4 regions of the Streptomyces coeruleofuscus genome follow, and region 2 is predicted to be linked to each of the others. Evidence: riboswitches for the same ligand, from Rfam matches in the RefSeq annotation. Region 2 holds a riboswitch; each other region holds the start of a gene.
The links. Region 2 has a riboswitch for cobalamin ahead of ABFX81_RS23015 (ABC transporter substrate-binding protein). Riboswitches for the same ligand answer to the same signal wherever they lie in the genome.

Region 1: linked by a shared signal. The riboswitch ahead of ABFX81_RS06335 (energy-coupling factor ABC transporter permease) and the one ahead of ABFX81_RS23015 (ABC transporter substrate-binding protein) in region 2 are both predicted to bind cobalamin.
Region 3: linked by a shared signal. The riboswitch ahead of ABFX81_RS18455 (ribonucleoside-diphosphate reductase subunit alpha) and the one ahead of ABFX81_RS23015 (ABC transporter substrate-binding protein) in region 2 are both predicted to bind cobalamin.
Region 4: linked by a shared signal. The riboswitch ahead of ABFX81_RS28210 (cobalamin biosynthesis protein) and the one ahead of ABFX81_RS23015 (ABC transporter substrate-binding protein) in region 2 are both predicted to bind cobalamin.

What each region holds. Positions count from the first base shown of each region.
Region 1 is NZ_BAAASE010000001.1:1,445,022-1,452,483, reverse strand. It holds gene ABFX81_RS06345 (MDR family MFS transporter) at 1-42, shown strand, start outside; gene ABFX81_RS06340 (serine/threonine-protein kinase) at 316-1,761, shown strand; cobalamin riboswitch at 1,852-2,036, shown strand; gene ABFX81_RS06335 (energy-coupling factor ABC transporter permease) at 2,067-2,768, shown strand; gene ABFX81_RS06330 (energy-coupling factor ABC transporter substrate-binding protein) at 2,765-3,133, shown strand; gene cbiQ (cobalt ECF transporter T component CbiQ) at 3,139-3,888, shown strand; gene ABFX81_RS06320 (ATP-binding cassette domain-containing protein) at 3,885-4,748, shown strand; gene ABFX81_RS06315 (amidinotransferase) at 5,070-6,197, opposite strand; gene ABFX81_RS06310 (maleylpyruvate isomerase N-terminal domain-containing protein) at 6,383-7,039, shown strand; gene ABFX81_RS06305 (hypothetical protein) at 7,071-7,462, opposite strand, start outside.
Region 2 is NZ_BAAASE010000005.1:790,317-797,778, forward strand. It holds partial or broken gene ABFX81_RS23000 (hypothetical protein) at 104-478, opposite strand; gene ABFX81_RS23005 (ABC transporter ATP-binding protein) at 655-1,434, opposite strand; gene ABFX81_RS23010 (iron chelate uptake ABC transporter family permease subunit) at 1,449-2,462, opposite strand; gene ABFX81_RS23015 (ABC transporter substrate-binding protein) at 2,459-3,475, opposite strand; cobalamin riboswitch at 3,559-3,719, opposite strand; gene ABFX81_RS23020 (CoA-binding protein) at 3,827-4,255, shown strand; gene ABFX81_RS23025 (amino acid permease) at 4,390-5,994, shown strand; gene ABFX81_RS23030 (4-hydroxybenzoate 3-monooxygenase) at 6,033-7,256, shown strand; gene ABFX81_RS23035 (ArsR/SmtB family transcription factor) at 7,258-7,462, opposite strand, start outside.
Region 3 is NZ_BAAASE010000004.1:678,681-686,142, forward strand. It holds gene ABFX81_RS18435 (bifunctional albaflavenone monooxygenase/terpene synthase) at 1-104, shown strand, start outside; gene ABFX81_RS18440 (helix-turn-helix domain-containing protein) at 117-1,079, opposite strand; gene ABFX81_RS18445 (hypothetical protein) at 1,173-1,415, shown strand; gene ABFX81_RS18450 (ribonucleotide-diphosphate reductase subunit beta) at 1,328-2,353, opposite strand; gene ABFX81_RS18455 (ribonucleoside-diphosphate reductase subunit alpha) at 2,353-4,710, opposite strand; cobalamin riboswitch at 4,832-4,956, opposite strand; gene mctP (monocarboxylate uptake permease MctP) at 5,142-6,770, opposite strand; gene ABFX81_RS18465 (DUF3311 domain-containing protein) at 6,767-7,033, opposite strand; gene ABFX81_RS18470 (GntR family transcriptional regulator) at 7,176-7,462, opposite strand, start outside.
Region 4 is NZ_BAAASE010000007.1:419,021-426,482, forward strand. It holds gene cobN (cobaltochelatase subunit CobN) at 1-2,020, opposite strand, end outside; gene ABFX81_RS28205 (cobyric acid synthase) at 2,017-3,528, opposite strand; gene ABFX81_RS28210 (cobalamin biosynthesis protein) at 3,525-4,466, opposite strand; cobalamin riboswitch at 4,568-4,707, opposite strand; gene ABFX81_RS28215 (hypothetical protein) at 4,837-5,058, opposite strand; gene ABFX81_RS28220 (inorganic phosphate transporter) at 5,093-6,337, opposite strand; gene ABFX81_RS28225 (class II aldolase/adducin family protein) at 6,590-7,321, shown strand.

The DNA of each region.
Region 1 (7,462 bases), on a different contig from region 2:
CGCCGCAAGGAGCGGGCGCGGGGGGCGGGCGCGACGGCCTGACGGCGCGCGGAGGCGCGGGGAGGCGCGGGGAAGGGACAGCGACGGTCCGGCCCGCGCCCGAAGGCACGGGGAAGAAGCCCGGCAACCACGCGCGCCGCACGATCACCCCGGCGGGCGGCTCCTCCGCTCCCCGGTTTCCGGGACCGTGCCGTCCCACGCCACCGCGGCGGGGAACGGTGGTCACGCGGCGCCAGTATCCTGGGTCGGCTGCGGTACCCCCCACCAACCTCCGCTCCGACGCGGGGAGTTACGGCCTGCGGCGAGGACCTTCCCATGAGCAGAGGACGAGGACGAGTGCTGCTAGCGGGCCGCTACCGGCTGGACGTTGAGATCGGGCGCGGCGGAATGGGAGAGGTCTGGCGTGCGTACGACGAGACGCTCGCCAGAGCGGTGGCCGTCAAGCTGCTGCTGCCTCAGGACACCGACGCCACGGCGGCGTCCCGGTTCCGCCTGGAGGCCCAGACGGCCGGGCGTCTCAATCACCCCAACGTGGTCGGGGTCCTGGACTTCGGCGAGTACGACAACCGGCTGTACCTGGTGATGGAGCTGGTCGAGGGCGACAGCCTCGCCCGGGTGCTGTCCGTCTCCGGCGCGCTCCCGGCCGAGCGGGTGGCGGGACTCGCCGCGCAGGCCGCCGCCGGCCTCGCCGCCGCGCACCAGCAGGGCATCGTGCACCGGGACGTCAAACCCGCCAACCTCCTGCTGGACGCGGGCGGCACGCTGAAGATCGGCGACTTCGGCATCGCGCGCTTCCTCGACGACCCGGGCGCCGCGCTCACCGCCACCGGTCAGATCGTCGGCACCGGCCTCTACCTCGCGCCCGAACGCGCCCTGGGCCAACCGGCGGGTCCCGCCTCCGACATGTACTCCCTGGGGTGCGTGCTCTACCAGCTCCTCAGCGGCCGCCCGCCGTTCCAGGCCGACACCGCCGTCGCACTCCTCCACCAGCATCTCGACAACGCCCCCGTACCGCCCCGCGAGCTCGGTGTCACCGGTCTGCCTCCGGCCTTCGAGAGCTACCTCCTCGCCCTGCTCGCCAAGCAGCCCGATGACCGGCCCACGGCGCAGCAGGCCGCCGAGTGGTTCGCCGGCGGCGCCTGGCAGGGGCGGCCCGAGCCGCTGCCGGAGGCGGCGTCCCCGGTGCCGTCCTCCGGGCCGGGACCGTACGCGGCGTCCCCTGCGCCCTCGTCCGGGCCGGGACCGTACGCGGCGGGCGACACCGGCGCCCCGGCCACGTACGCGCTGCCCACGGGTTCTCGCACGGCACCGGGCGGGCGTTCACGTCGCTCCGCACCCCGCAACGGCCTCGGCAACCACCGGAGACTGGCCGCGACGGTGGCCGCGGCGGCGCTGTTCCTCGCCGCGATGCTCGCCGGCATGATGTGGTTCTCGCCCGACAAGACCGCGACGCAGGGCACGGAACCCGACGCGTCCCCGTCCGCGAGCAGCCCGGCCGCCTCCTCGTCCCCCGACTCCGCCGACCCCCTCGCGTCCGCGCCCGCGACCGCCACGACTCCCACCGCCGGCACAGTGGCCGATGTCACCCCCTCCCCCGCGGCACCCGATACCCGGGCCCCCGCCGAACCGACGCCCGCCCCCGCGAGCCCGACGCCGGAGGCGAGCAGCGACCCGCCGGAGAAGGCGGACAAGCCCAACCAGGAACAGCCTCCGGGGTCCTGGGAGAACGGGGAGGACGATGACGACGAGGGCGACGACTGAGCCCTCCTGCGCCGGTGTGCGAGCGGTCGCCCCTTCACGCGCCCCCTCGCGCGCCCCCTCGGCTGGCTTGTCATGGCCCTTATCTCGGCATTACTGTCACCACGCCTTGGTGAACGGGAAATCCGGTGTGATGCCGGTGCGGCCCTCGCCACTGTGATCGGGAAGTCCGGCTCCGGCCCTCGCGGGCAGCCACTGGGTCCTCACGGACCCGGGAAGGCGGAGTACGGGCGGTGGGACCCGTGAGCCAGGAGACCGGCCAAGGCGCGTCAACCATCCACGAGGTGCTGGAGAGGGTCTGCTGAGCCATGCACATTGCCGAGGGTTTCCTGCCTCCGGCGCACGCGGCCGCCTGGGGTGTCGCGTCTGCGCCGTTCGTCGTCCACGGAGTCCGGTCGCTCACCCGTGAGGTGCGCGAGCACCCCGAGAGCACCCTGCTCCTCGGCGCCTCCGGCGCCTTCACGTTCGTCCTGTCCGCCCTGAAACTGCCGTCCGTCACCGGCAGCTGCTCCCACCCCACCGGTACGGGCCTGGGAGCCATCCTGTTCCGGCCGCCCGTCATGGCGGTGCTGGGCACGATCACCCTGCTCTTCCAGGCACTGCTGCTCGCGCACGGCGGTCTGACCACGCTCGGCGCCAACGTCTTCTCCATGGCGATCGTCGGGCCCTGGGCGGGATACGCGGTGTACCGGCTGCTGCGGCGCTACGGCGTGCCGCTGATGGTCGCCGTGTTCTTCGCGGCGTTCGTCGCCGACCTGTCCACCTACTGCGTCACCAGCGTGCAGCTGGCGCTCGCGTTCCCCGACCCGGGCAGCGGGTTCCTGGGCGCGCTCGGCAAGTTCGGCTCCATCTTCGCCGTCACCCAGATCCCGCTCGCGGTGAGCGAGGGGCTGCTGACGGTCCTCGTGATGCGGCTGCTGGTGCAGTCCAGCAAGGGCGAACTGACCCGGCTGGGTGTGCTCGTCGCCGGCAAGCAGGCCCGCGGCGAGACCGAGGCGGTGGCCCGATGAGCAGGAACACGAAGATCAACCTTCTGCTGCTGCTCGTCGTGGTCGCGCTCGCCGTGCTGCCGCTCGCGCTCGGTCTCGGCGACCACAAGGAGGAGCCCTTCACGGGTTCCGACGGCGAGGCCGAGACGGCGATCACCGAGATCGAGCCGGACTACGAGCCCTGGTTCTCGCCCCTGTACGAACCGCCGTCCGGTGAGATCGAGTCGGCGCTGTTCTCCCTCCAGGCGGCCCTCGGCGCCGGTGTCCTCGCCTACTACTTCGGCCTGCGCCGGGGCCGGCGGCAGGGTGAGCGGCGGGCGCGGGAGCGGGACTCCGAGAGCCCGGCGGCCGGTGCCGCCGAGAAGTCCACGGCCGAAAGGGCCTGAGCCCCGTGCTGCCGATCGACGCGGCGGCGCACAGCAGCCGCTGGCGCCGCCGCCATCCCGTGGACAAGGCCGTGCTCGGGCTGGGGCTGACCCTCCTGGCCATCTCGCTGCCGCCCTGGCCGGGCGCGGCTCTGGTGCTGCTGACCGCCCTGGTGGTGCTGGTGGGTCCGGCGGGCGTGCCCTGGCGGAGGCTGTGGCGGGCCTACCGGGTGCCGTTGGGTTTCTGCGTGACCGGAGCGTTGACGCTGCTCGTGCAGGTCGGCGGGCCGGAGGGTTTCGTGTCCCTGGCGGGCGACGGGCCGCTCCGGGCCGGGGAGTTGCTGCTGCGCACCTCGGCGGCCTCCCTTGGGGTGCTGTTGTTCGCGTTCACGACACCCATGTCCGACCTGCTGCCGCGTCTCGTCCGGGCCGGGGTGCCCGCGGCGGTCGTCGACGTAGCGCTCGTGACGTACCGCATGAGCTTCCTGCTGCTGGACTCCGTGCGCCGGGTCCGTGACGCGCAGGCCGCCCGGCTCGGGCACACCACGCGGGCCGCCGCCTGGCGTTCGCTGGGCGGCCTCGGCGCCACCGCGTTCGTCCGGGCCTTCGACCGGGCGGTCCGTCTCCAGGACGGTCTCGCCGGGCGCGGCTACGACGGCACCCTGCGCGTCCTGGTGCCCGAGGCCCGCGTCTCCGTCCGCTTCACGGCCGCCAGTTGCGTGCTCCTCGCGACGCTGGCCGTCCTCACCTCCGTACTGGAAAGGCCGCTGACATGAGCGAGCCCGCCCTCGTCGCCCTGCGGGGCGCGTCCTTCGCCTACGAGGACGGCCCGGCCGTGCTCAGCGGCCTCGACTTCGAGATCCGCGAGGGGCGCGCGCTCGCGCTGCTCGGCCGCAACGGCAGCGGCAAGACCACGCTGATGCGGCTCCTCAGCGGCGGACTGCGGCCACACGCGGGCCGGTTGACGGTCGACGGGCAGGCGGTGACGTACGACCGCAAGGGCCTGACCCGGCTGCGGACGACCGTCCAGCTGGTGGTGCAGGACCCCGACGACCAGCTCTTCGCGGCGTCCGTCGAGCAGGACGTGTCGTTCGGGCCGCTGAACCTCGGTCTGGACGACACGGAGGTACGGGCGCGGGTGGCGGAGGCGCTCGCCGCCCTGGACATCACCGCCCTGGCCGACCGGCCCACCCATCTGCTCTCCTACGGGCAGCGCAAACGCACCGCCATCGCGGGCGCGGTCGCCATGCGGCCCCGGGTCCTCGTCCTCGACGAGCCGACGGCCGGACTCGACCCCGACGGCCAGGAACGGCTCCTCACCACGCTCGACGGACTCCGTGCGGCCGGCACCACGGTGGTGATGGCCACCCACGACGTCGACCTCGCTCTGCGCTGGGCCGACGACGCGGCGCTCCTCACCCCGTCCGGAGTCCGCACCGGGCCCGCCCCCGAGGCACTGGCCCGCCCCGATCTCCTCCGGGAGGCGGGCCTGCGGCTGCCCTGGGGGGCCGCCGCGGCGGAACTCCTCCGCGCACAGGGTCTGTTGACGGGCGCGGAGCCGGGACCGCGTACGCCCACCGAACTCGCCGCCGTGGCCGCCCTCGTGGCCGAACGGCTGGGGGCGCACGGAGGCTGAAGGTCGCCCCTCCTCGTCGCCACGCGGGTGCGGGCTCGTCCCGGGGGCCGCCTCGGCCGTGGAGCGGGCGGGTGCCGTCAGCTACCCACACCCGGCCCGGGGTCGGCGCGGTCGTCGGACGACACCTCCGTGACGGCAGGCATCCGGACGGCAGTGCCGTGCACAGCAGGTGATGCAGGACGGCCCGCGGGATTCCCACGAACGGCATACCCGGCTCGCGCTCGAGGGCGGTCCCGTACGTAGGGGCCAGCCGGCCACCGTCGGGGCCGTCCTGCACACCTGCCGGCACCACGGCCACGGGAGTCAGCGACGTGACGTAGGTCAGTCGAAGTAGGACTGGAGCGAGCCGCGGCGCCGGATGTCGAGCGTCGCGCAGTGGAACGAACCGCCGAACGGCGCGTAGTGCAGCAGGTCGCACGGGATCGGCTCGAAGCCCCACTTCTCCAGGGCCCGCAGCATGCCGGTGTGGTGCCGCTCCGCGATCACCCGCCGTTCGTCGATCATGAGCACGTTCATGCTGAGCCACTTGCCGCACATCGACGTGACCTTGAGCAGGGCCTCGTCGATCGGGTCGGGCTCGGGGGCGACCAGGACGTCCCAGGAGCTCAGGATGCCGGGCAGCCGGTCGACGTCGACGTACTCGGGGTTGACCAGCACCTTTCCGGGCGCGAGCAGCACGAACGTCGTGTCGATGTGCATGGGCGCGCGGCATCGGCTCTCGATCTCGTGGATGCGGTACTCCGGCCCGAGATGGCGGCGCAGCCAGTCGATGCCCATCCGGTTGGTGACGTTGCTGCGCGTGACGAACAGGTCCCGACCGGCCCGGACGAAGTCCGCCGCGTCGAAGACGGGCTCGAAGTCGGTGAGGATGTACCTCATCGGCTCACCGTCCTTCGGGATCCGGAAGTCCGGTTCGAACAGTTCGTCCGTGAGCTGCGGCTTGGGGGCCGCCGTCCAGCGCGCGCCGCGCCGGAAGTAGTCCTTGAGGAGCGGGCGGAAGGAGTGGGTCTCGAAGTACCGGCAGGGCCAGGCCATCGGGGTTTCGATGATCTCGTCGCCGATCACGAGCATGCTGTCCCGCGGGCAGGTGTTGCAGAATCCGCGTGAGGTCCAGTCCGGGGTGCGGTAGCGGCGCCGGTGGTCGACCGCGTCCGGCCGCCTGACCGTGACGCCGAGGGACTCCAGCAGGGCGACGAAACCGTCGATCTCCTGCTGGGCCTGCTCGACGATCCTGCGCGGATACCGCAAGCCGGCGGCCAGGCCCTGCAGCCGTCCGGCCCAGGTCGGCACGTTGCAGGTCACGACCGGGTGGTCGGAGGGGATCGTCGCGCCCTCGAGGCGCCCGACGATGATCTCCTCCAGCGGATCCCACTCGGTGTGCGAGTTGACCGGCGAGACGAGAGGCTCCAGGGCCTCGTCGGTCGCGGCCGATGTCCTGGGCCTCCCCATGATGGCCATGCCCACCACCTTCGGATCGCGGAATTCGGTGATGCACCGCACTTACCAGGTTACTCAACGTGGCGTGCTGGCGCTGTGCACGTCAACAGTCGCGTTCGCTCGTATCGGCCGCGCGGGTGAGCCGGCCGTTCGCAAAGCGCTTGTCCGCCCTCGCGGCGCGGCATTACGTTGCCGATGTGGATCTCTTCTCCCGTTCCTGGACGGCGTTGCGCGCGGCGGTCGCCGACCTGTCCGACGAGGACTTCTCCCGGCCGTCCGGCTGTACCGGCTGGCTGGTGCGGGACCTGGTGTGCCATCTGGTCGTCGACGCGCAGGACGTCCTGATCACCCTCGCCACCCCCGCCGACGGGGAACCGACCCGGGACGCGCTGACCTACTGGGAGATCTCCGACACACCGCCGACCGGAGACGACCCGCTCGACGCGCTGACCGTCCGGCTGGCCGCCGCGTACGAGGAACCGCACCTGCTCAAGTTCCACCTGGACGACGTCGGCTCCGCCGCGGGCCGCGCCGCGGAACTGGCCGACCCGGGCCTGAGGGTCGGCACCCGCGGCGAGGTCCTCACCGTGGGCGACTACCTCGCCACGTACGTCATGGAGTGGACGCTGCACCACCTCGACCTGATCGCCCACCTCCCGGACGCCGCGCCGCCGCCCTCGGAGGAGCTCGCCCGGTCCCGCGAAATGCTGGAGCGGATCGTGGGGAGCCCGTTCCCCCCGTCGTTCTCCGACCAGGACGCGCTGCTCGTGGGGACGGGGCGGCGACCGCCGACCGACGCGGAGCGGGCCGGACTCGGCGCACTGGCCTCCAGGCTCCCGCTCTACCTGGGCTGAGCCGGCAACCAGCGCTCGCGGAACCGGGGTGTCAGTGCCGCAGGGCCGGCGAACCGGCCGACGGCGTACGGCGGGTGGCGCTGCGGTAGGTGGAGATGCCCAGGGCGAGGAGCCAGTAGCTGAGGATCGCGCCCATCGAAGCGGTGGTGCCCCAGCCGTTCGCCGCGTAGAAGTTCGCCGGGTCGTTGCCGAAGAACAGGGACGGTACGAAGGCCACGTTGACACCGGCCAGGACATAGGCGGAGCGGCTGGTCCAGCGCGGCAGCAGGTTCGTGCGGGAGATGCCGAAGCCCACCGCGACCAGGAACAGTGTCAGCAGCACACGGCCGATCGACCCGTAGAGGATGTAGGTGCCGCTGACCGTGATGGTCGGGTCGATCGAACGGTCGGCGGCGATGACCGCGCCGGCTTCCAGCCCGCTGG
Region 2 (7,462 bases):
GCCGGCCGCTCGGCCCACCCGACTCGGCGGCCCCGCCGACCGGCGGGCCCGGCTCCGCCGAAACGTCGTCCGCCGTCCCGGCGTCCCGCCGCTCCCCGCCCGACGTGCCCGGCACCGTCTCCTCCACAGGCGCGACAGCGATCCGCACCCCCTCGGGGGCCGTCCCGCCCTCGGCGGCGACATGGACGACCTGGGCCTCGCCCAGTCCGGCGCTGACGTCGGGGCTGTCCTCGAAGGGGCGGATGCCGAGGGCCGCGGCGTCCGCGCGCAGCTCCGCCTGCCGGCTCCCGCCGGTCAGCAGGGCCCAGACGGGTGTGCCGCCGATCTCCAGCGCCCGCACGAGCAGGTCCGCCACGAGCAGCACCCGCAGATTCGTCGCGTCGGAGCCGGGCGCGTGCACCTCGACACGGGTCAGGCCCCGGCGGGCCGGAGCGGCGTGGACCGGCTCGCCGGTACGGGCGTCGATGATGCGCAGCACGAGGCGAGCGTAGGCCGGGTGGGCGGACACTCGCAGGCACGTGCGGCCTTTTCCGGCCATCGTGGCGGGAACACCCCACCAATGGCGTGCCGGACGGACCATGTCACAGGGCGGAGACCGTCCATCAACGAGACACCGGTCGGTCAGGCCCCGTGGCGCGAATGCCCACGGCCCGCTCAGCCCAGCGTCCCCAGGAACCGCACATGGGGCCGCCGCTCGGGGCCTTCACAGCTGACGGCGGCCCGCACCCCGTACACCTCGGCGATGAGGTCCTCCGTCAGGACATCACCCGGAGCGCCACCCGCCACGACCCGCCCCGCGCTCAGGACGACGACCTGGTCGCAGTACATCGCCGCGAGGTTGAGGTCGTGCAGGGCGACGACGGTGGTGACCGGCAGGCCGGTGACCAGGGCGAGCAGGTCGAGCTGGTGGTGGATGTCGAGGTGGTTCGTCGGCTCGTCCAGGAGGAGTTCGCGGGGTTCCTGGGCGAGCGCGCGGGCGATCTGCACCCGTTGGCGTTCGCCGCCCGAGAGGGTGTGCCAGGGCTGGTCGGCGCGGTCGGCGAGGCCGGTGCGCTCCAGGGCGCCGCGCACCGCGCGCTCGTCGTCCGGCGACGCCGGCGTCCAGGCCCGGCGGTGCGGCACGCGGCCCAGCCGTACGACGTCGGCGACCGTCAATTCGACCTGTGTGTCGGCCTGCTGCTCGACCACGGCGAGGCGGCGGGCGACCGTACGCCGGGGCAGGTCGCCCAGTGGAGTGCCGTCGAGGGTGACGACTCCGGCGGTCGGTGTGAGCAACCCGGCCAGCAGCCGCAGCAGCGTGGACTTGCCGGAGCCGTTGGGGCCGAGGACGCCGACGGTGGAGCCGGTCTCCGGCGCGAGGACGACCCCGTCGAGGACGAGGCGGCCGCCGGCCCGGCGGCCGACCCGCTCGGCCCGCAGCCCGGCACCGCTCACCGCCGCCTCCCCGCTCACCGCCCCCTCCGTGTCCGGTACAGCACCGCCACGAACGCCGGCACCCCGATCAGCGACGTCACGACTCCCACCGGCACCTCCTGCGGATCCAGGACCGTACGGGCGAGCGTGTCCACCCACACCAGGAACACCGCACCGGCGAGTGCGGTGACCGGAAGCAGCCGGACGTGACCGGGACCGGCCAGGGCCCGCGCGGCGTGCGGCAGGACCAGCCCGACGAAGCCGATCGCCCCGGCCGAACTGACCAGCGCGGCCGTGAGCAGGGCCGTGACGCACAGCAGCACCAGGCGGGTGCGGGCCACCGACACCCCGAGGGCGGCCGCCGCGTCCTGCCCGAAGGAGAAGGCGTCGAGGGTACGGGCGAAGGACAGGCACACCACCAGCGTCACGGCCAGGACGGCCAGGCACAGCCACACATCGGTCCAGCCCGCGCCGCCGAGCGAGCCGAGGAGCCAGAACAGCACGCCCCGGGTCGTCTCGGCGTCGGCGGCGGTCATCACGATGAAGGAGGTGAGCGCGGAGAAGAGCTGCATGGCGGCGACGCCCGCGAGGACGACCCGGTCGGTGGTGCCGCCGAGGGTGTGGCTGAGCAGCAGCACCAGCGCGAAGGAGACCAGGGCGCCGAGGAACGCGCCCGCGGACACCGAGACGGCACCGCCGCCCACGCCCAGGACGACGACCAGGACAGCGCCGGTGGAGGCGCCGGAGGAAACCCCGAGCACGAACGGGTCGGCGAGCGGATTGCGCAGCAGCGACTGCATCACCGCCCCGCACACGGCCAGTCCGGCCCCGCACACGGCCGCGAGCAGGGTGCGCGGCAGTCGCAGCTGCCAGACGATCCCGTCGCGGATCGGCGTCAGGTCCGAGCTGCCGAGACCCAGGTGGGCCGCGACGACGGACCAGACGTCCGCGACCCGGATGTCGGCCGGGCCGACGGTGATCGCCAGGGCCAGGGAGACCACCAGCAGCAAGGCGCCCGCGACACCGAGCGCGGGTCCGCGGACCGTCACTTCACGAGCCCGAACTCGCGCAGTCCGGCGGCGACCTTCTCCACTCCCTCGACCGTGCGGATGGTCGGGTTCATGGCCTGCCCGCTGAGCAGCACGTACCGCCTGTGCTTGACCGCGTCCATGTTCCTGGTGGCCGGGTTGGACTCCAGGAAGGCGATCTTCTTCGCGGCCGACTCGGCGGTCTGCGACTTGCGGGTGAGGTCGCCGATGACCAGGACGTCGGGGTCGCGTTCGGCGACCGTCTCCCAGTTGATCTGCGGCCACTCCTCGTGCGTGTCGTCGAAGACGTTCTTCGCGCCGAGGGCCCGCGTGATGATGCCGGGCGCTCCGCAACAGCCCGCCATGTAGGGCGACTCGGAGTTGGCGAACCAGTACAGGAGGGTGACGTCGGAGGCGTCGACGCCCCGCGTGGCCTTGGCCATGCGCCGCTGGAGGGAGGCCACGAGCTCGTCGCCCCGATCCTGCACGCCGAACACGGTGGCCAGGTCGCGTACTTCGCCGTAGACGGTGTCGATGCCCAGCGCCTTGGCGCGCGCGCCGTCGCCGCCCCCGGAGTTGTCCTTGCCGGCGCAGTCCGACGGGGAGACGTACGTGGGCACGCCGAGCTTCTCGAACTGCTCGCGGGTGGCGACGCCGCCCTTGCCGAGGGTGGAGACGAAGGAGGCGGCGACGAAGTCGGGGTCGGCGTCCAGGACCCGCTCGAAGGACGGGTTGTTGTCGGAGATGCGCGGCACCTTCGCGTTGGCCTTCGCCAGCCCCTTCATCACGGGGTCGGTCCAGGTGGCCGTGCCCGCGAGGCGGTCGGCGAGGCCGAGGGAGAGCAGGATCTCGGTGGTGCCCTGGTTGAGGGAGACGGCGTGCTGCGGCGCGGCCTCGACGCGCACCTCGTGGCCGCAGTTGCCGAGGGTGACGGCGGCCTTCGTGGCGGTGGCCTTGGAGTCGCCGCAGCCGGCCAGGAGCAGGGAGCCGGCCGCGAGCAGGACGGCGGCACGAGCGGGTCGGGCGAGGGGCACGGGAACCAGTCCTCAGTCGTCGAGGGCTCGATCGCGGAGCCCGGTCGTACGGTGCTCCCCCGCCGCGGACCGCCGCGAGGGCCGCCAGCAGGTCTTCGGACTCGGGTTCGTCCGGTACGGGGCGCCTTCCCGGACGTCACACACGCCGTCCAGTGGCCGAGGCCCCGCCCGTCCCCCTCACCGCTGCGCGTCAGTTCCGGATTCGCACCGGATTCCCTGACCCACGTACATGGGTTCGACTGGCCCCGGCAAGCTATCACGGAGGGCGCCGGGGAATCACCGCGCACCCCGCGCCGTTGTAGAGGCAGCAGTTCGACAGCAGTTCTTCCGTGACTTTCGAGGAGGCCGCCGGTGTACGGCGACGAGGCAACGGTCCGCAGGATCCTCACCGAGCTCGGCGACACCTGGGCCGTGGTGGGCCTGTCGTCGAACGAGCAGCGCGCGGCGTACGGCGTCGCCGCCGTGCTCCAGCGCTACGGCAAGCGCGTCGTGCCCGTGCATCCGAAGGCGGAGACGGTGCACGGCGAGCAGGGGTACGCCAGTCTGGCGGACATCCCCTTCGACGTGGACGTCGTGGACGTGTTCGTGAACAGCGATCTCGCCGGAGCGGTCGCGGACGAGGCGGTCGCCAAGGGCGCGAAGGCGGTCTGGTTCCAGCTCGGCGTCATCGACGAGGCGGCGTACGACCGGACCCGCGCCGCGGGACTGGAGATGGTGATGGACCGCTGCCCGGCGATCGAGATCCCACGACTTCCTCATCGCCGCGTACAGAATTCCTGAAGCGATTTCCAGGAAACACCCGCGCCCGGTCAAGGCTGCACAACTCGTCTTCTACCGCTGGATATTCGATTCCTAATCTGAGGCCTCTTGCTCGCCGAACTCCTCGAGTTCATTTATGAGAGGCCCCTGAATTCATGGTAAGAGACGGCCTCCGCCGGGACGTAGGACTGATCGGCCTCATGTGGGCGTCGGTCGGCTCCATCATCGGCTCCGGCTGGTTGTACGGTGCCGAGAAGGCAGTCGTGGCGGCCGGCCCCGCGGCGATCCTGTCCTGGCTGATCGGCGCGGTCGCGATCGTGCTGCTGGCACTGGTGCACGCGGAACTCGGCGGCATGTTCCCGGTCGCGGGCGGCACGGCGCGCTATCCGCACTACGCGTTCGGCGGTCTCGCCGGCATGTCCTTCGGCTGGTTCTCCTGGCTCCAGGCGGCGACCGTGGCCCCGATCGAGGTCGAGGCCATGATCGGCTACGCCGGGCACTGGCACTGGGCGCAGGGCTTCCAGCACGCCGGGGACGGGACGCTGACGACGAGCGGGTTCGTCGTCGCCGTGGTCCTCATGGCCGTGTTCGTCGTCGTCAACTTCCTCGGCGTGCGGATCCTGGCGCACACCAACAGCGCCGCCACCTGGTGGAAGGTGGCCGTGCCGCTGGCCGCGATCTTCATCATCGCGGCCGGAAACTTCCACCCGGGCAACTTCACCGAGCACGGCTTCGCGCCGTTCGGCGCCCACGGCGTGCTGAGCGCCGTGAGTTCCAGCGGCATCATCTTCGCCCTGCTGGGCTTCGAGCAGGCGATCCAGCTCGCGGGCGAGAGCCGCGACCCGGCCCGTGACCTGCCCCGCGCGACGCTCGGCTCGGTCGCCATCGGAGCCGCGATCTACGTCCTGCTCCAGATCGTCTTCATCGCCGCCCTGCCGCTGACCGCCTTCGCGCACGGCTGGTCCAAGCTCGACTACCCCGGCCTCAGCGGCCCTTGGGCCGGACTGGCCACCCTGCTGGGGCTCGGCTGGCTGAGCGTGGTGCTGTACCTGGACGCGGTCGTCTCCCCCGGCGGCACCGGCCTGATCTACACCACCGCCACCTCCCGCGTCTCCTACGGTCTGGCCCGCAACGGCTACGCGCCGAAGATCTTCACGCGCACCGACGCGCGCGGCGTGCCCTGGTTCGGGCTGATCGTCTCCTTCGTGACCGGCGTGGTCTGCTTCCTGCCGTTCCCGAGCTGGCAGCAGCTGGTCGGCTTCATCACCTCGGCGAGCGTGCTGATGTACGCGGGCGCCCCGCTGGCGTACGGCGTCTTCGCCGACCGCCTGCCGCACCGCGAGCGGCCCTACCGCCTGCCCGGCGGGAACGTCGTCTCCCCGCTGTCGTTCGTGGTGGCCGACCTCATCATCTACTGGTCGACCTGGGACACGCTGTGGCGGCTCGGGGTGGCCATCGTCCTCGGTTACGTCCTGCTCGGCGGATACGCCTGGTACGCCACCCGCAAGGGCCTGCCCGACGCACCCCGGCTCGACTGGAGGGCCGCCCGGTGGCTGCCCGTCTACCTGCTGGGCATGGGCGTCATCTCCTGGCAGGGCGGCTTCGGCGGTCAGGGACACATCGCGTTGTGGTGGGACATCGCGGTCGTCACGGTGTTCTCCCTGGCGATCTACTACTGGGCCCGGGCGTCGGCGTCCCGCCCGGAGGAGATCGAGCGGAGCATCGGGGAGGTGGCCGTCACCGGGACGCCCGCCCACTGACACCGGCCAGTCGTGGCCGGCGCCTCCATAATGAGCGCATGACCCAGGCCTCTCCGCCCCCGAACTCCGGTGCCCCGCAACGCTTTCCGGTCGTCGTCGTGGGCGCCGGTCCGGCGGGGCTGACCGTCGGGAACATCCTGCGGGCCGGGTCCGTGGACTGCCTGGTGCTGGAGACGGAGACCCGGGAGTTCATCGAGCAGCGGCCCCGGGCCGGAGTCATCGAGGAATGGGCCGTTCGGGGCCTGGAGAAGCGGGGCCTCGCCCGGAACCTGCTGGACCGCGCGGAGTTGCACACCGCGTGCGAGTTCCGCTTCGGCGGCGAGCGGTACCGGTTCCCCTACGGCGAGCTGACCGGCAGCCACCACTTCGTCTACCCACAGCCGTTGCTGGTGACGGACCTGGTGCGCGAGTACGCCGACGTACGCGGCGGACAGATCCGCTTCGGGGTCAAGGACGTGCGGGTGCACGACGTCGACACCGGCCGGCCGTCGGTGTCGTACACCTGCCCGGATACGGGTGAACACCGGGTCGTTCACTGCGACTTCGTGGCCGGCTGCGACGGGGCGCGCGGGGTGTCGCGGGCCTCCCTGCCGCCGGAGCGGGTCCGTGGCGCGCGGCACGACTACGGCATCGGCTGGCTGGCCCTGCTCGCCGAGGCGCCGCCGTCCTCCGACTGCGTGCTGTTCGGCTGCCACGCCAAGGGCTTCGCCGGGCAGATGCCCCGCAGCCCGGAGGTGACCCGCTACTACCTCCAGTGCCCGCCGGGCGACGACCCGGAGAACTGGCCGCCCGAACGCGTCTGGGCGGAGCTCCGGGAGCGGCTCGGGGCGTCCGGTGTGCCGCCGCTGGCCGAGGGGCGGCTGATCGAGAAGCGCGTGCTGGACATGCACGACTACGTGGTCGAGCCGATGGTGTTCGGCCGGCTCTTCCTCGCGGGTGACGCGGCCCACCTGGTCGCCCCCATCGCCGCCAAGGGCATGAACCTCGCCCTGCACGACGCCTTCCTGCTCGGCGACGCCCTGGTGGCCCACCTGACCGGCGGGGACGACAGCGGCCTCGGCGGCTATGCGCAGGCGTGCCTGCGGCGGGTGTGGGACTACCAGGAGTTCTCGCAGTGGCTGTCCGAGGTGTACCACGGCACGGCGGCGGGCGACCCGTTCCGCGCGGGCACCACCCTCGCCCGGCTGCGCCGCCTGTTCACGTCGCCCGCGGCGGCCGCCGCCTTCGCCGAGCAGTACCTGGGGACGGCCGCGCGGTACTGACTCAGTCGTGGACGGGCCGGTCGCTGAGCCGGTGGTCGGCCACGTTCAGCGCCTCGTCCACGAGCCGGCGCAGATGGCCGTCGCGGAGCGAGTAGATCACCCGGCGGCCCTCCTTGCGCGTGTTCACCAGGCCCGCGAGGCGCAGTCGCGCCAGGTGCTGGCTGACGGCGGGCCGGGCCGCCCCGCACCTCTCCGTGAGGGTCGTG
Region 3 (7,462 bases), on a different contig from region 2:
CCACCAGGTACCGCTTCGAGCAGGTGGCCGGCTCGAACGACAGCACGCGCGTCGGCATCACGCTGCGGCCGCACGACCTGCGGGTGCGGCCGGTGGTGAGGTGAGGGCCCTTGGCCTCAGGCCGCCTCCGGGCCCCTGAACGTGCGCCGGTAGGCGTTCGGCGTCGTCCCGACCGCCCGGACGAAGTGGTGGCGCAGTGTGGCCGCGTTGCCGAACCCTGTTCGACCGGCGATCGCGTCCATCGTCTCGTCCGTCGCCTCCAGCAGCCGCTGGGCCAGCAGCACGCGCTGGCGCAGGACCCAGCGGTAGGGAGTCGTCCCGGTCTCCTGCTGGAAGCGACGGGCGAAGGTGCGCGGGGACATGTGGGCGCGCGCGGCCAGCTGCTCGACGGTGACCTCCTCGTCGAGGTGCCGCTCCATCCACGCCAGCACCTCGCCGATCGTGTCGGCCTCGGAGCGTGGCAGCGGACGCTCGATGTACTGGGCCTGCCCGCCGTCGCGGTGCGGCGGCACCACCATCCGCCGGGCGATCTTGTTGGCGACCTCGGAGCCCTGCTCCTTGCGCACCAGGTGGAGGCAGGCGTCGATGCCGGCGGCCGTGCCGGCGGAGGTGATCACCGGGTCCTCGTCGACGTAGAGCACGTCCGGCTCCACGACCGCCCGGGGGTACTTTCGGGCCAGGTCCTGCGCGTGCTTCCAGTGCACGGCGCAGCGGCGGCCGTCCAGCAGCCCGGCAGCGGCCAGCACGAAGGCGCCCGAGCAGACGCTGAGCACCCGGGCGCCGCGGGCGACCCCACGCCGCAGGGCGTCCAGGAGCTCTGGCGGGAACTCACGGGACGCGTAGCTGTGCCCGGCCGGCACCGCGATCAGATCGGCCGTCTCCAGCCGCTCCAAGTCGTGCTCCACCTGTAGTGAGACGCCCGAGTTCATGCGCAGTGCCGGGCCCTCGGCCGAGGCCACGGCGAAGTCGTAGACCGGCAGTCCGTCGTCGCTGCGGTCGGTGCCGAAGACCTCGCACACCACACCGAGTTCGAAGGGGTTCACGCCGTCGAGGAGGATGACGGCCACGTTCTGGAGCATGCCTCCAGTGTGCCTCGCGAGTGGCAGTAATTCGAGGGTCTACGACAGTACTGCCACTGACGGTAAGGAGTCATCGGCGCGACAGTGGTGTCCATGGACACGAACCAGACGCAGACACTCATCGCAATGATCTTCGTACTCGGGACGCTGGTCCTCCTGGTCCTCCCGTCAGTGATCGGCATCGTGCGCGACCGGCGCGTCGACCGTCAGATCAGGGAGGCCCAGGAGATCCGCGAAGGCGTGGCGGCTCAGAAGTCCTCGTCCAGGTCGACGGTGCCCTCCACCGCCACCTGGTACGCGGAGGGCCGCCGCTCGAAGAAGTTGGTCAACTCCTGAACCCCCTGGAGCTCCATGAAGGAGAAGGGGTTCTCGGAGCCGTACACCGGAGCGAAGCCCAGGCGGGTGAGCCGCTGGTCGGCGACGCACTCCAGGTACTGCCGCATCGACTCGGTGTTCATGCCCGGGAGGCCGTCCCCGCACAGGTCGCGCGCGAACTGGAGCTCGGCCTCGACGGCCTCGCGGAGCATGTCCGTCACCTGCTGCTGGAGCTGGTCGTCGAACAGCTCCGGCTCCTCCTTGCGGACGGTGTCGACCACGTCGAAGGCGAACGACATGTGCATCGTCTCGTCGCGGAACACCCAGTTGGTGCCGGTGGCCAGACCGTGCAGCAGGCCCCGGCTGCGGAACCAGTACACGTACGCGAAGGCACCGTAGAAGAACAGGCCCTCGATGCACGCGGCGAAGCAGATCAGGTTCAGCAGGAAACGGCGGCGGTCGGCCTGCGTCTCCAGCCGGTCGAGCTGGTCGACCTCTTCTGTTCCATCAAATGCAGCCATCCACTTGAAGCAGAACTCGGCCTTCTCGCGGATGGAGGGGATGTTCTCGACGGCCGCGAAGGCCGCCGCCCGGTCGTCGTGGTCGGGGAGGTAGGTGTCCAGGAGCGTCAGATAGAACTGGACGTGGACGGCCTCCTCGAAGAGCTGGCGGCTCAGGTACAGCCGGGCCTCGGGGGAGTTGATGTGCTTGTACAGCGTCAGCACCAGGTTGTTCGCGACGATCGAGTCGCCCGTGGCGAAGAAGGCGACCAGCCGGCTGATCAGGTGCTGCTCCGCGGGGGAGAGCTTGGCGAGGTCGGCGACGTCCGAGTGGAGGTCGACCTCCTCCACGGTCCAGGTGTTCTTGATGGCGTCCCGGTAGCGCTCGTAGAAGTCCGGGTAGCGCATGGGGCGGAGAGTCAGTTCGAAGCCGGGGTCGAGAAGGTTCTGGGTGGTCATTACTGGCAGGCCTCGCAGGACTCGGGGTTTTCCAGGGAGCAGGCGACCGCTTCGGGGTCCGGGGTGGCCTGCGCGGGGACAGCGGCCTGGGCGGCGCGGGCGATGCGGGTCGCCGGGCGCGAGCGCAGGTAGTACGTCGTCTTCAGCCCGGACTTCCAGGCGTAGGCGTACATCGAGGAGAGCTTGCCGATGGTCGGCGTCTCCAGGAAGAGGTTCAGGGACTGAGACTGGTCCAGGTACGGGGTCCTGGCCGCCGCCATGTCGATCAGGCCGCGCTGCGGGATCTCCCACGCCGTGCGGTAGAGGGCGCGCACGTCCTCGGGGATCCAGGCGAAGTCCTGCACCGAGCCGTTGGCCTCGCGCAGGGCCTCGCGGCTGCGGGCGTCCCACACGCCGAGCCGCTTCAGCTCCTGCACCAGGTAGGAGTTGACCTGGAGGAACTCACCGGACAGCGTCTCGCGCTTGAACAGGTTGGACACCTGCGGCTCGATGCACTCGTACACGCCGGCGATCGAGGCGATCGTGGCCGTCGGCGCGATGGCGAGGAGCAGCGAGTTGCGCAGGCCGGTCGCGGCGATGCGCTCGCGCAGGGCGGCCCAGCGCTCCGGCCAGGTCGGTTCCACGTCGTAGTGGTCGGGGTGGAGCACGCCCTCGGCCGTACGGGTCTTCTCCCAGGCCGGCAACGGGCCGTTGCGTTCGGCGAGTTCGGCAGAGGCCTCGTAGGCGGCGAGCATGATCCGCTCGGCGATGCGGGTGGAGAGTGCCTTGGCCTCGGGCGAGTCGAAGGGCAGGCGCAGCTTGAAGAAGACGTCCTGGAGGCCCATGACTCCGAGGCCGACGGGACGCCACCTGGCGTTGGAACGGCCCGCCTGCTCGGTCGGGTAGAAGTTGATGTCCACGACCCGGTCGAGGAACGTCACGGCGGTGCGGACGGTCTCGTCCAGCCGCTCCCAGTCGATGTCCCCGCCGGCCTGGTCGACGAGCGCGCCGAGGTTGACCGACCCCAGGTTGCAGACCGCCGTCTCCCCGTCGCTGGTGACCTCCAGGATCTCCGTGCAGAGGTTGGAGGAGTGGACGACGTGGCCCGGCTCGGCGGTCTGGTTGGCGGTGCGGTTGGCGGCGTCCTTGAAGGTCATCCAGCCGTTGCCGGTCTGCGCGAGGGTGCGCATCATGCGGCCGTACAGCTCCCGGGCCGGAAGGGTCTTCTTCGCGAGACCCTTCGCCTCGGCCGCCCGGTACGCGGCGTCGAACTCCTCGCCCCACAGGTCGACCAGCTCGGGCACGTCCGAGGGGGAGAACAGCGACCACTGCGCGTCGGCGTTCACGCGCCGCATGAACTCGTCGGGCACCCAGTGCGCGAGGTTCAGGTTGTGCGTACGGCGGGCGTCCTCGCCGGTGTTGTCGCGCAGCTCCAGGAACTCCTCGATGTCGGAGTGCCAGGTCTCCAGGTAGACCGCGGCGGCGCCCTTGCGGCGGCCGCCCTGGTTCACGGCGGCGACCGAGGCGTCGAGGGTCTTCAGGAACGGCACGATGCCGTTGGAGTGGCCGTTGGTGCCGCGGATCAGCGAACCGCGCGCACGGATGCGGGAGTACGCGATGCCGATGCCGCCGGCGTGCTTCGACAGCCGCGCCACCTGGTGGTACCGGTCGTAGATCGAGTCCAGCTCGTCCTTGGGGGAGTCGAGCAGGTAGCAGGACGACATCTGGGGGTGCCGCGTGCCGGAGTTGAAGAGGGTGGGGGAGGAGGGGAGGTAGTCGAGCCGGCTCATCAGCCCATAGAGCGCGGCGACTTCGTCGGCGGAGCGGCGGGTGTCGTCCTCGGCGAGACCGGCGGCGACGCGCAGCATGAAGTGCTGGGGCGTCTCGATCACCTTGCGGGTGATCGGGTGCCGGAGCAGATAGCGGCTGTGCAGCGTGCGCAGGCCGAAGTAGCCGAAGCGGTCGTCGGCGGCCGTGTCGACCAGGGCGTCGAGGCGGGCGGCGTGGACGCGCACGAACTCGGCGGTCCGGTCGGCGATGAGGCCCTCCCGGTGCCCCACCGCGACGGACTCGGTGAAGCAGGTGACGCCCTGTGAGGCGGCCTCGGCGCGGATCCCGATCGTCAGCAGGCGCGCGGCCAGCCGGGAGTAGGCGGGGTCCTCGGAGATGAGGCCGGCGGCCGCCTCCGTCGCCAGCTCGCGCAACTCCGACTCGTCGGCCCGCGCGGACCGGCCGCGCAGCGCGGCGGCGGCGACCCGGCCGGGGTCTGCGTCGGGGAGGTCGGCGGTCAGCTCGGTCAGGGTCCGCAGCAGCGCGGCACCAGGACCGTCTTGCTCTTCTTCGGCGGCTGAGACCGGATCGGCTGGCGCGATGGTCACGTGGGGCTCTCCCTCGCTCGGCACGGGGGCCTCGCAGGGCAGGGGGCAGCACGCGAGCGCACGCGGCGTCGCGTCCACCGGCCCATTCCACGAGGCCCGGACGTCAGGCACACCGGCCGGACGGCCGGGTGCGCTGTCGGCAGGTCCTCGGACTGAAGCCTGTGCGCGAACACGCACAAGTACACCGTTGCGGGACAGTTCCGGATTCGCACCGGATTCCCCTGCGGCGACAGCGAGCATGAGCATACATCTTGTGCCGGGTGGAGAAAGCACCCCTAGATGTAGTGTCGCGATGGTTTCGCAGCGTCAACTCGTAGGTGAGGAGAGTGACCCGGATCGCTGTGTCCACGGTGCGTGCGCACGACAGCGGGCCGTCGTGGTCCTTCTCACGGCGGCCCGCTGCGGGTTGTACGGTGGCTGGTCCTGGTCGCTCAGTGACTGGTCCCTGCCGTGGCAGGCGGAAGCTCCACCTGGACGCCGGGGTCGCCCGCGTCCGCCGTGTAGTCCTCCGGCTTGGTCTCGTCGATGCCCTCGGGGGCCTTCAGCGCCTTGAGGACGAAGGTCAGGACGACGGTGACGACGACGTTCAGGACGAACGCCGTGAGGCCGATGTAGCCGATCTCGCCGATGCCCGGGATCTCCTTCGACGAGCCGCCGAAGTGCTTCTGGGTCGGGGAGGCGACGCCGTACGCCGCGACCGTGCCGTAGACCATGCCGACCGCCCAGCCCGCGAGCAGCGCCCAGCGGTGGAACCAGCGGGTGAACAGGCCGCCGACCAGGGCCGGGAAGGTCTGGAGGATCCAGATGCCGCCGAGGAGCTGGAAGTTGATGGCGACCGTCTTGTCCATGGTGAGGACGAAGGCCAGCGCGCCCACCTTCACCAGCAGGGAGACCAGCTTGGAGACCTTGGTCTCCTGGGCGGGCGTGGCGTCGGGCTTGATGAAGTCCTTGTAGATGTTGCGGGTGAAGAGGTTCGCGGCCGCGATGGACATGATGGCCGCCGGGACCAGGGCGCCGATGCCGATCGCCGCGAAGGCCACGCCCGCGAACCAGTCCGGGAACATGGTCTCGAACAGCTGCGGGATCGCCAGCTGACCGTTCTGCACCTTGATCCCGGCCGCGATCGCCATGAAGCCGAGCAGCGCGAGCAGGCCCAGCATCAGCGAGTACAGCGGCAGGATCGTGGTGTTGCGGCGGATCACCTCACGGCTCTTCGAGGACAGCGTCGCCGTGATCGAGTGCGGATACATGAAGAGCGCGAGCGCGGAGCCCAGCGCCAGCGTGGCGTACGTCCACTGCCCCGCCTCCGGCGGCACCAGCGCACCGCGCGGCGCGCCCGTCGCCGGGTTGGTCTGACCGTACGCCTCGCCGGCCTTGGCGAAGATCTCGTCGAAGCCGCCCAGCTTGATCGGGATGTAGATGATCGCCACCGCGATGACGATGTAGATCAGGGTGTCCTTCACGAACGCGATCAGCGCCGGCGCCCGCAGACCCGAGGAGTACGTGTACGCCGCCAGCACACCGAAGGCGATCAGCAGCGGCAGGTCCTTGATGAACCAGTTGGTGTTCTCGCCGCCGCCGACGCCCATCACGTCCAGCACGGCCTGGATGCCGACCAGTTGGAGCGCGATGTACGGCATCGTCGCGAGGATGCCGGTGAGGGCCACGGCCAGCGAGAGGCCCTTGGAGCCGAATCGGCCGCGCACGAAGTCGGACGTCGTCACGTACCCGTGCTTGTGCGAGACCGACCACAGGCGGGGGAGGAACGTGAAGATCAGCGGGTACACCAGGATGGTGTACGGCACGGCGAAGAAGCCGGCCGCTCCCGCCGCGTAGATCGCCGCGGGGACGGCGACGAAGGTGTACGCCGTGTACAGGTCGCCGCCGAGCAGGAACCAGGTGACCCAGGTGCCGAACGACCGGCCGCCCAGGCCCCATTCGTCGAGGCTGTGCTCGTTCTCGGCCTTGCGCCAGCGCGCGGCGAGGAAGCCCATGACCGTGACGAGCAGGAAGAAGAAGATGAAGACGGCGAGTGCGACGCCGTTCACGCCGTCCTTCACTCCGACGCACCGCCCTTCGCGGCAGAACGGGCGCGCTGGTCACGCTGCCACAACGTGTAGGCGATCATCGTCAGCACGGTGGAGATCAGGACCCATGCCATCTGGTACCAGTAGAAGAACGGGATCCCGATGAAGGCCGGGTCGGTCTTGGCGTACGAGCCGACCCACAACATGGCCACGAAGGGCGCTATCAGGCAGAGAGCGATGACGACGCGCATCGGCGTCACCGTCGCCCCTCTGCCGGCTTCTGGGGCTTGCGACATCAGGCGGCTCCGTCCCCTCAGTGATCACCTGTGCAATGCGCAGGCAATCTAGGTCAGGGTGCGGCGGGAACGGAACCCCTCGTCCGCAATGCGGTACCCAAAAGAAACCGAGCTCAGCAGCGGTCGCACCACCCCGAGCGCCTTACTCCTGAGGCCGCTTCAGACGCGCCACGAACTTGTACCGGTCTCCGCGGTACACCGACCGCACCCACTCCACCGGCTGTCCGTCCCGGTCCAGTGAGTGACGGGAGAGCATCAGCATCGGCAGGCCGACGTCCGTGCCGAGCAGGCCGGCCTCGCGCGGGGTGGCCAGCGAGGTCTCGATGGTCTCCTCGGCCTCCGCGAGATGGACGTCGTAGACCTCCGCGAGCGCGGTGTAGAGGGACGTGTACTTCACCAGGGACCGGCGCAGGGCCGGGAAGCGCTTCG
Region 4 (7,462 bases), on a different contig from region 2:
CGCGCAGCACCGCCAGCACGAGGTTGACGCGCGGTTCACCGACCGGGCCGCCGCCCAGGATGTGCAGGCCGTCCCGGATCTGCACGTCCTTGATCTCGCACAGATAGCCGTCGATGTGCATGACGAACTCGTCGAACGCCTCGTCGTCCGGCTGCTCGTCGACATGCAGGTCGTGGTGCAGCTCGGCGGCCTTGACGAGGGTCCAGATCTGCGCGCGCACGGCCGGGGCCTTCGCCGGGTCCAGGTCGGAGACGAGCGCGTACTCGTCCAGGAGCTGCTCCAGCTTGGCCAGGTCGCCGTAGGTGTCGGCACGGGCCATCGGCGGCACCAGGTGGTCGACGACCGTGGCGTGCCCGCGCCGCTTGGCCTGGGTGCCCTCTCCCGGGTCGTTGACGATGAACGGGTAGATCAGCGGCAGCTCCCCGAGCACGGCGTCCGGGGCGCACCCGCCGCTGAGCCCGAGGCCCTTGCCGGGCAGCCACTCCAGGGTGCCGTGCTTGCCCATGTGCACGATCGCGTCGGCGCCGAAACTGTTCTCCAGCCAGCGGTAGGCCGCCAGGTAGTGGTGGGACGGCGGCATGTCCGGGTCGTGGTAGATCGCGATCGGGTTCTCCCCGAAGCCGCGCGGCGGCTGGATCATCACCACGACGTTCCCGAACTGCAGCGACGCCAGCACGATGTCGTCCCCGTCGACGTAGAGGCTGCCCGGCGGCTCGCCCCACGCCTCGGTCATGGCGTCCCTCAGCTCCGGGTCGAGTTTCTCGAACCAGGCCCGGTAGTCCGCCAGCGGCACCCGCGCGGGCGCGGCGGCCAACTGCTCGTCCGTCAGCCACTCCACGTCGTGCCCGCCGGCCGCGATGAGCCGGTGGATCAGCTCGTCACCGCCCTCGGGGTACTCGGTGAGGCCGTACCCGGCGTCCCTGAGGGCGTCCAACACCCGTACCGCCGAGGCCGGGGTGTCCAGCCCGACGGCGTTGCCGACCCGGGAGTGCTTGGTCGGGTACGCGGTGAAGACCAGCGCGAGGCGCTTGTCGGCGTTCGCCTTGTGCCTCAACCGCGCGTGCCGTACGGCGATCCCGGCGACCCGTGCGGCCCGCTCCGGGTCGGCGACGTACACGGGCACGTCGTCCGCGCCTTGCTCCTTGAAGGAGAACGGCACGGTGATCAGCCGCCCGTCGAACTCCGGGATCGCCACCTGCATCGCGGCGTCCATGGGGGACAGGGCGGCGTCGGAGGCCTCCCAGGCGCGCCGCGAGGACGTCAGGCACAGCCCTTGCAGCACGGGGATGTTCAGTTCGGCGAGGGCGCCGATGTCCCAGGACTCCTCGTCACCGCCCGCCGAGGCCTGCGAGGCGTGGGCGCCGCCGGCGGCGAGGACGGTGGCGACGAGGGCGTCCGCCCGCCCGAGGATCTCGTACAGCCCCGCGTCGGCCCCGCGCAGCGAACCGCAGTACACGGGAAGCGCGTTGGCGCCCCGTGCCTCGATCGCGTCGCACAGGGTGTCCACGAAGGCGGTGTTGCCGCTCAGTTCGTGCGCCCGGTAGAAGAGCACGCCGACGGTCGGCCGGCCCCCGGCCCGGGCGCGCTCGCCCCGGACGCCGTACTCCGGCATCCGCTGCGGCGCGGCGAAGCCCTCGCCCGTGAGCAGCACGGTGTCGGACAGGAACCGCGCCAGCTCGGTGAGGTTGGCCGGCCCGCCCTCCACGAGGTACTTCAGCGCCTCCGCCACGACACCGGCGGGCACCGACGACTCGGCCATCAGCTCCGCGTCGGGCACCGCCTCTCCGCCCAGCAGCACGGTCGGGACGCCGGACGCCTTCAGCGCGGCGAGCCCGTCCTCCCAGGCCCGCTTGCCGCCGAGCAGCCGCACGACGGCGATGTCCGCGCCGTCGAGGAGTGCAGGAAGCTCCTCCTGGACGTCCACACGGGTCGGGTTGCCGATCCGGTACGAGGCTCCGGCGGCGGCCCGGGCCGCCAGCAGGTCCGTGTCGGCGGTCGACAACAACAACACAGTGCTCATGCGGGCGCTCCCGGTGGAATGAAGGGCAGTCCTCGCGGCGCGCCCGACTCGATGAGCCGCCACAGCGCGTCCGTGTCCGCGTGCTGTTCGATCAGGTCGCCGAGCCGGTCGAGCTGCTCCTCGCGCAGCGCGGCGAACGAGGTGTCCGGCGCCGGTACGAAGCGGCGCCCCGCGGCGGCCGCCACCTCGCGCAGGAAGGCCCGCCGGAACCCGTCCGACTCCAGCGAGCCGTGCCAGTGCGTGCCCCAGGTCTGGCCGACCCGGCAGCCGTCCAAGAAGGAGGCCCCTCCGGTGACGTCGGCGACGCCGTGATGGATCTCGTAGCCCTCGACGCGCTCCCCGAGGGCCTCGCCCGCAGGCCGCGTGAGGGTCTTCTCGCGGGCGAACCGCACCCGCACGGGCAGGATCCCGAGGCCCTCGACATGACCCCGGCGGCTCTCCACGTCGTCCTCGATGTGCTCGCCGAGGATCTGGAAGCCGCCGCATATCCCGAGGACGGGCCGCTGCTCGGCGGCCCTGCGCACGAGCGCGCCGGCCAGCCCGCGCTCCCGCAGCCACTCCAGCGCACGGACCGTCCCCCGGGTCCCGGGCACGATGACGAGGTCGGCGTCGGCGAGTTCCTCCGGCCGGTCCACGAACCGCACCACGACACCCGGTTCGGCGGCCAGCGCGTCCACGTCCGTGAAGTTGGACATCAGCGGAACGGCGCACACGGCGACGCGCAGCACGTCCTCGCCGACCGGCGGGGCCACGACGGACTCCCGGACCGTCCCCCGCAGGGAGACGCGCAGCCCGTCCTCCTCGTCGATCCCCAGCCCGTGCCGGAAGGGCAGAACGCCGTACGTACGCCGCCCGGTGAGCCCCTCGAGCATGTCGAGGCCCGGCTCCAGCAGGGACACGTCCCCCCGGAACTTGTTCACGAGGAACCCGGCGACGCACTCCTGGTCCTCGGGCGACAGCAGCGCGACGGTCCCGAAGAACGAGGCGAAGACACCGCCCCGGTCGATGTCGCCGACGACGAGCACGGGGAGCCCGGCGTTGCGGGCGATCCCCATGTTGACGATGTCGGTCCGCCGCAGATTGATCTCGGCGGGACTGCCCGCCCCCTCACAGATCACCGCGTCATACGTGCCCCGCAACTGCTCCAGGCAGTCCAGCACGGTCCCGAGCAGCTTCTGCTGCCGTCCGCCGTGGTACCCGCGTGCGCTGAGCTCCCCGACCGGCTTGCCCAGCAGCACGACCTGACTGCTCCGCTCGCCACCGGGCTTGAGCAGCACCGGGTTCATCAGCGCGGTCGGCTCGACGCGGCAGGCCTGCGCCTGCATGGCCTGCGCCCGCCCGATCTCGGCGCCTTCCTTCGTCACGAAGGAGTTGAGGGACATGTTCTGCGCCTTGAACGGCGCGACCTTGACGCCCTGCCGCACCAGCCACCGGCAGATCCCGGCGGTCACGACGCTCTTGCCCGCGTCGGAGGTGGTACCGGCGACGAGAAGCCCACCGCCCGTCATGACGTACGCCCTTTCACGATGTGGCGCGCGGCGACACAGACGCCGAGCGCGAGCCAGCCGACACGCCTGGACAGCCGTACGGCCCGTTCGATGTCCCGGGTGCCGACACCGCGCCCCGCCCCGTTGAGCACGGGCCGGTGCTCGACGCGCCCGCCGTACGACAAGGTGCCGCCCAGCCGCACCCCGAGCGCCCCCGCGAACGAGGCTTCGACGGGCCCGGCGTTGGGGCTCGGATGCTTGCCGGCATCGGCCCGCCAGGCTCGTACGGCTCCCCGTGGGTCGTCCCCGGCCAGGGTCGCGAGCACGGCGGTCAGCCGGGCCCCCGGCCAGCCCGCGAGATCGTCCAGCCGCGCGGAGGCCCACCCGTAGCGCCGGTACCGGGCCGACTTGTGCCCGACCATGGCGTCGAGGGTGTTGACGGCCCGGAAGCCGAGGAGCCCCGGCACACCGCCGGCGGCCCCCCACACGAGCGCCCCCACGACCGCGTCGGAGGTGTTCTCGGCGACGGACTCGACCACGGCCCGGGCGATCCCGTCGGCGTCGAGCGCCTGCGGATCCCGCCCGCACAGGTGCGGCAGCCGCGCCCGGGCCCCGTCGACGTCCCCCGCCTCCAGGGCACGCCCGATGGCCCGCGCCTCCCGTGCGAGCGAAGTCCCCCCGACCACGGCCCAGGTGGCGGCGCCGGTCAGCGCGACGGAGGCGACGGCGGAGTCACGCGCGGCACGCGCGGCGACGCCCCCGAGCGCGACGGCTCCTCCGGCGCACACCACGGTGTGCAGCGCGCCCCACCCCCGGTGGTCCCGCCACAACACCCGTTCCACGGCGCCCGCGGCCCGCCCGAACACGGCGACCGGATGCCCCCGGCGAGGATCGCCGAGCAGCAGGTCACCGATCAGACCGGCGGCGGCGCCGTACGCGAAGACGCGACCGGCACCCATGGGCTCAGCCGGTCACAGGAGCGGGCAGGGGTGGGGTGCTGAACCTCGATCGGCAGCCGCGCATGGCGATATGTCCTCACTCAGGGTGTCCACGCCCTGGTTCGACTAGACCGGCGGTGAGAGTTCCTGGCTCCCGGGGATCGCTACCCCGGTGACAGTGGCGGGACCGCGCCGGACTTCCACCGGCTTCCTCTCCTGCCGCCGTTACTGGCCCCGGCAGTCCACCACGGCCGGGAACAGCCGTCAACTTGCCGTTGACCTGCGAGGGGAGACTGTGGAGAAGCCCACACCGCCCCCTGCCACACGACGACCGGGCGGGACAGGACCGAAGTCCTGTCCCGCCCGGCGGGAACCTCGTGCGGACAGGCCGTCAGGCCACGATCAGATAGATCCCGTATCCCACAGCCGCCGCGCACGCGGCGAAGCACGCGTACGCGCCGGTGACCGCGAGGCCCGCGGATCCGCCCTGGGCCACCGCCCGTTCGCGGCGGGACAGGCCGGTGATGCCGAGGGTGAACAGGGCCACCAGGGCCACGGTGACCACGAGGCTGACACCGAAGACGGAGCCGAGGGCCGCCCAGTCGATCTTCATATCGGAGACTCTTCCTTGTTACCGGTCGGCGGGGTCAGACGGTGGTGGTCGTCGAGGGCGTCCGCTCGGCGGCGGCCTGGGCCGGGAACGACGGCACCGGGTCCTCCGTCGCCGTGCCGGCCGGCGGCGGCGTCACCGCGGCCATCGCCGTGGTCACCACACCGGCCGGCTCCGCCTCGTCGGTGTCGTTGACGTTGGTGTGGTCGACGACCTCACGCCGCGAGATCTTCCAGATCGCCGCGCTGGAGGCGACGAGGAAGACGGCCACCACCGCGGTACCCCAGCTGCCGAAGCCCGTGACGTACTCGGCGAGCGCGGCCACCAGGGCCGCCGCCGGCAGCGTCAGACCCCACGCGACGAACATCCGCGTCGCCGTCGACCAGCGGACGACGCCGCCCTTGCGGCCGAGGCCCGCGCCCATCACGGAGCCCGACACGGAGTGGGTCGTGGAGAGCGAGAAGCCGAGGTGCGAGGAGGCCAGGATGACCGTGGCCGCGCTGGTCTGGGCGGCGAAGCCCTGCTGCGGCCGGAGGTCGGTCAGGCCCTTGCCCATGGTGCGGATGATGCGCCAGCCGCCGAGGTACGTGCCGAGCGCGATGGCGATACCCGCCGACAGGATGACCCACATGGGCGGGTCGGAGTCGGGGGCGACGGCGCCGCCGGCGACCAGGGCGAGGGTGATGACACCCATCGTCTTCTGGGCGTCGTTGGTGCCGTGGGCCAGGGAGACCAGGCCCGCGGAGGCGATCTGGCCGGCGCGGTAGCCCTTCTCGGAGGCCTTGCCGTCGGCCTTCTTGCCGAGTGAGTACGTCAGCCGCGTGGCGAGCAGCGCCGCGATGCCCGCGACCAGCGGGGCGGCGATCGCCGGGATCAGCACCTTGGTGACCAGGACGTCACCGTGCACCGCGCCGACGCCCGCCGAGGCGATCGTGGCGCCGATCAGGCCGCCCATCAGGGCGTGCGAGGAACTCGACGGCAGGCCGACCAGCCAGGTCAGCAGGTTCCAGAGGATCGCGCCGACCAGGGCGGCGAAGATGACCTCGGGACGGATGCCGGACTCGTCGACGAGCCCCTTGGAGATCGTGTTGGCGACTTCCACCGACAGGAAGGCGCCGACCAGGTTGAGGACGGCGGACATGGCGACGGCGACCTTGGGCCTCATGGCACCCGTGGAAATGGTCGTCGCCATGGCGTTCGCGGTGTCGTGGAAACCGTTCGTGAAATCGAACGCGAGTGCGGTTACCACCACAATCGCGAGGATCAGCGAGAAGCTTTCCATTTACCCAGGCAATCGTTCGAGGTCATTGGCTGGACGAACGTAGGTAACCCGAGTGAACGGAAGATGAACTGGGAGGGGCGCAGGGGTGTCCGCAATCGAGGGTTAACGTTCCGCCCTGCTGTCAGGCTCCCCGCGCCCCCACGGGCTAGGCCCCGCACGCGAACTGTTTCAGTCGATCGAGTGACCCGTCGAAGAGATCCTGATCACCCGGCAGGCTCGGCATGTCGAGGGCCTGCCTGGCAGGATCGCCGCATGGCTGAGCAGCGAGATGACGGGCGGGACGCGAGGGACCTCCGGGGCGGCGGACAGGATGCGAGGGAGCCGCAGGGGAGGGGTGTGCGCCCCCAGGAGGCGCGCGCCTGGGAGGAACTCGTCGCGACGGCCCGCCGGACCGTCTCCGACGGACTCGTCGTCGGCACCTCCGGGAACGTCTCGGTGCGCGTCGGGGACACGGTCCTGGTCACGCCGTCGGGCGTCCCCTACGACCGCCTGAAGCCGGACGACGTGACCGGCGTCGACCTCGACGGCCGGCAGGTCCTCGGCACGCTCGTCCCGACCAGCGAGCTGCCCATGCACCTCGCGGTCTACCGCACGACCGGCGCCCGCGCCGTCGTCCACACCCACGCCGTGCACGCGACGGCCGTCTCGACGCTCGTGAGCGAGCTGCCGCTGATCCACTACATGGCCGCCGCGCTCGGCGGACCCGTCCGGGTTGCCCCGTATGCCACGTACGGCACCGACGAGTTGGCCGAGAACATGCTCCGCGCCCTCGCCGACCGCTCCGGCTGCCTCCTCCAGAACCACGGCACCGTCACCCACGGCACGACACTGGACCAGGCCTACGACCGCACCGCCCAGCTGGAATGGATGTGCCGCCTGTGGCTGACCGCCGCATCGGTACCGGGCCTGTCCCCGAGCCTGCTGTCCGGGGAGCAACTGGCGGAGGTCCAGGAACAGCTGCGCGGGTACGGCCAGCGCCGCTGACCTTCCGAGCGCGCACGACAGCGTGCGTCTCCCCACCCTCCGGGCACGGCCCCCGATGCCCCGGTGCGCGTACCTGCTCTATGCGCCGGGGCGTACGCGGGGCTTCCCGGCCGAGTGTCACCGCCCCTCCCCGATTCCGTC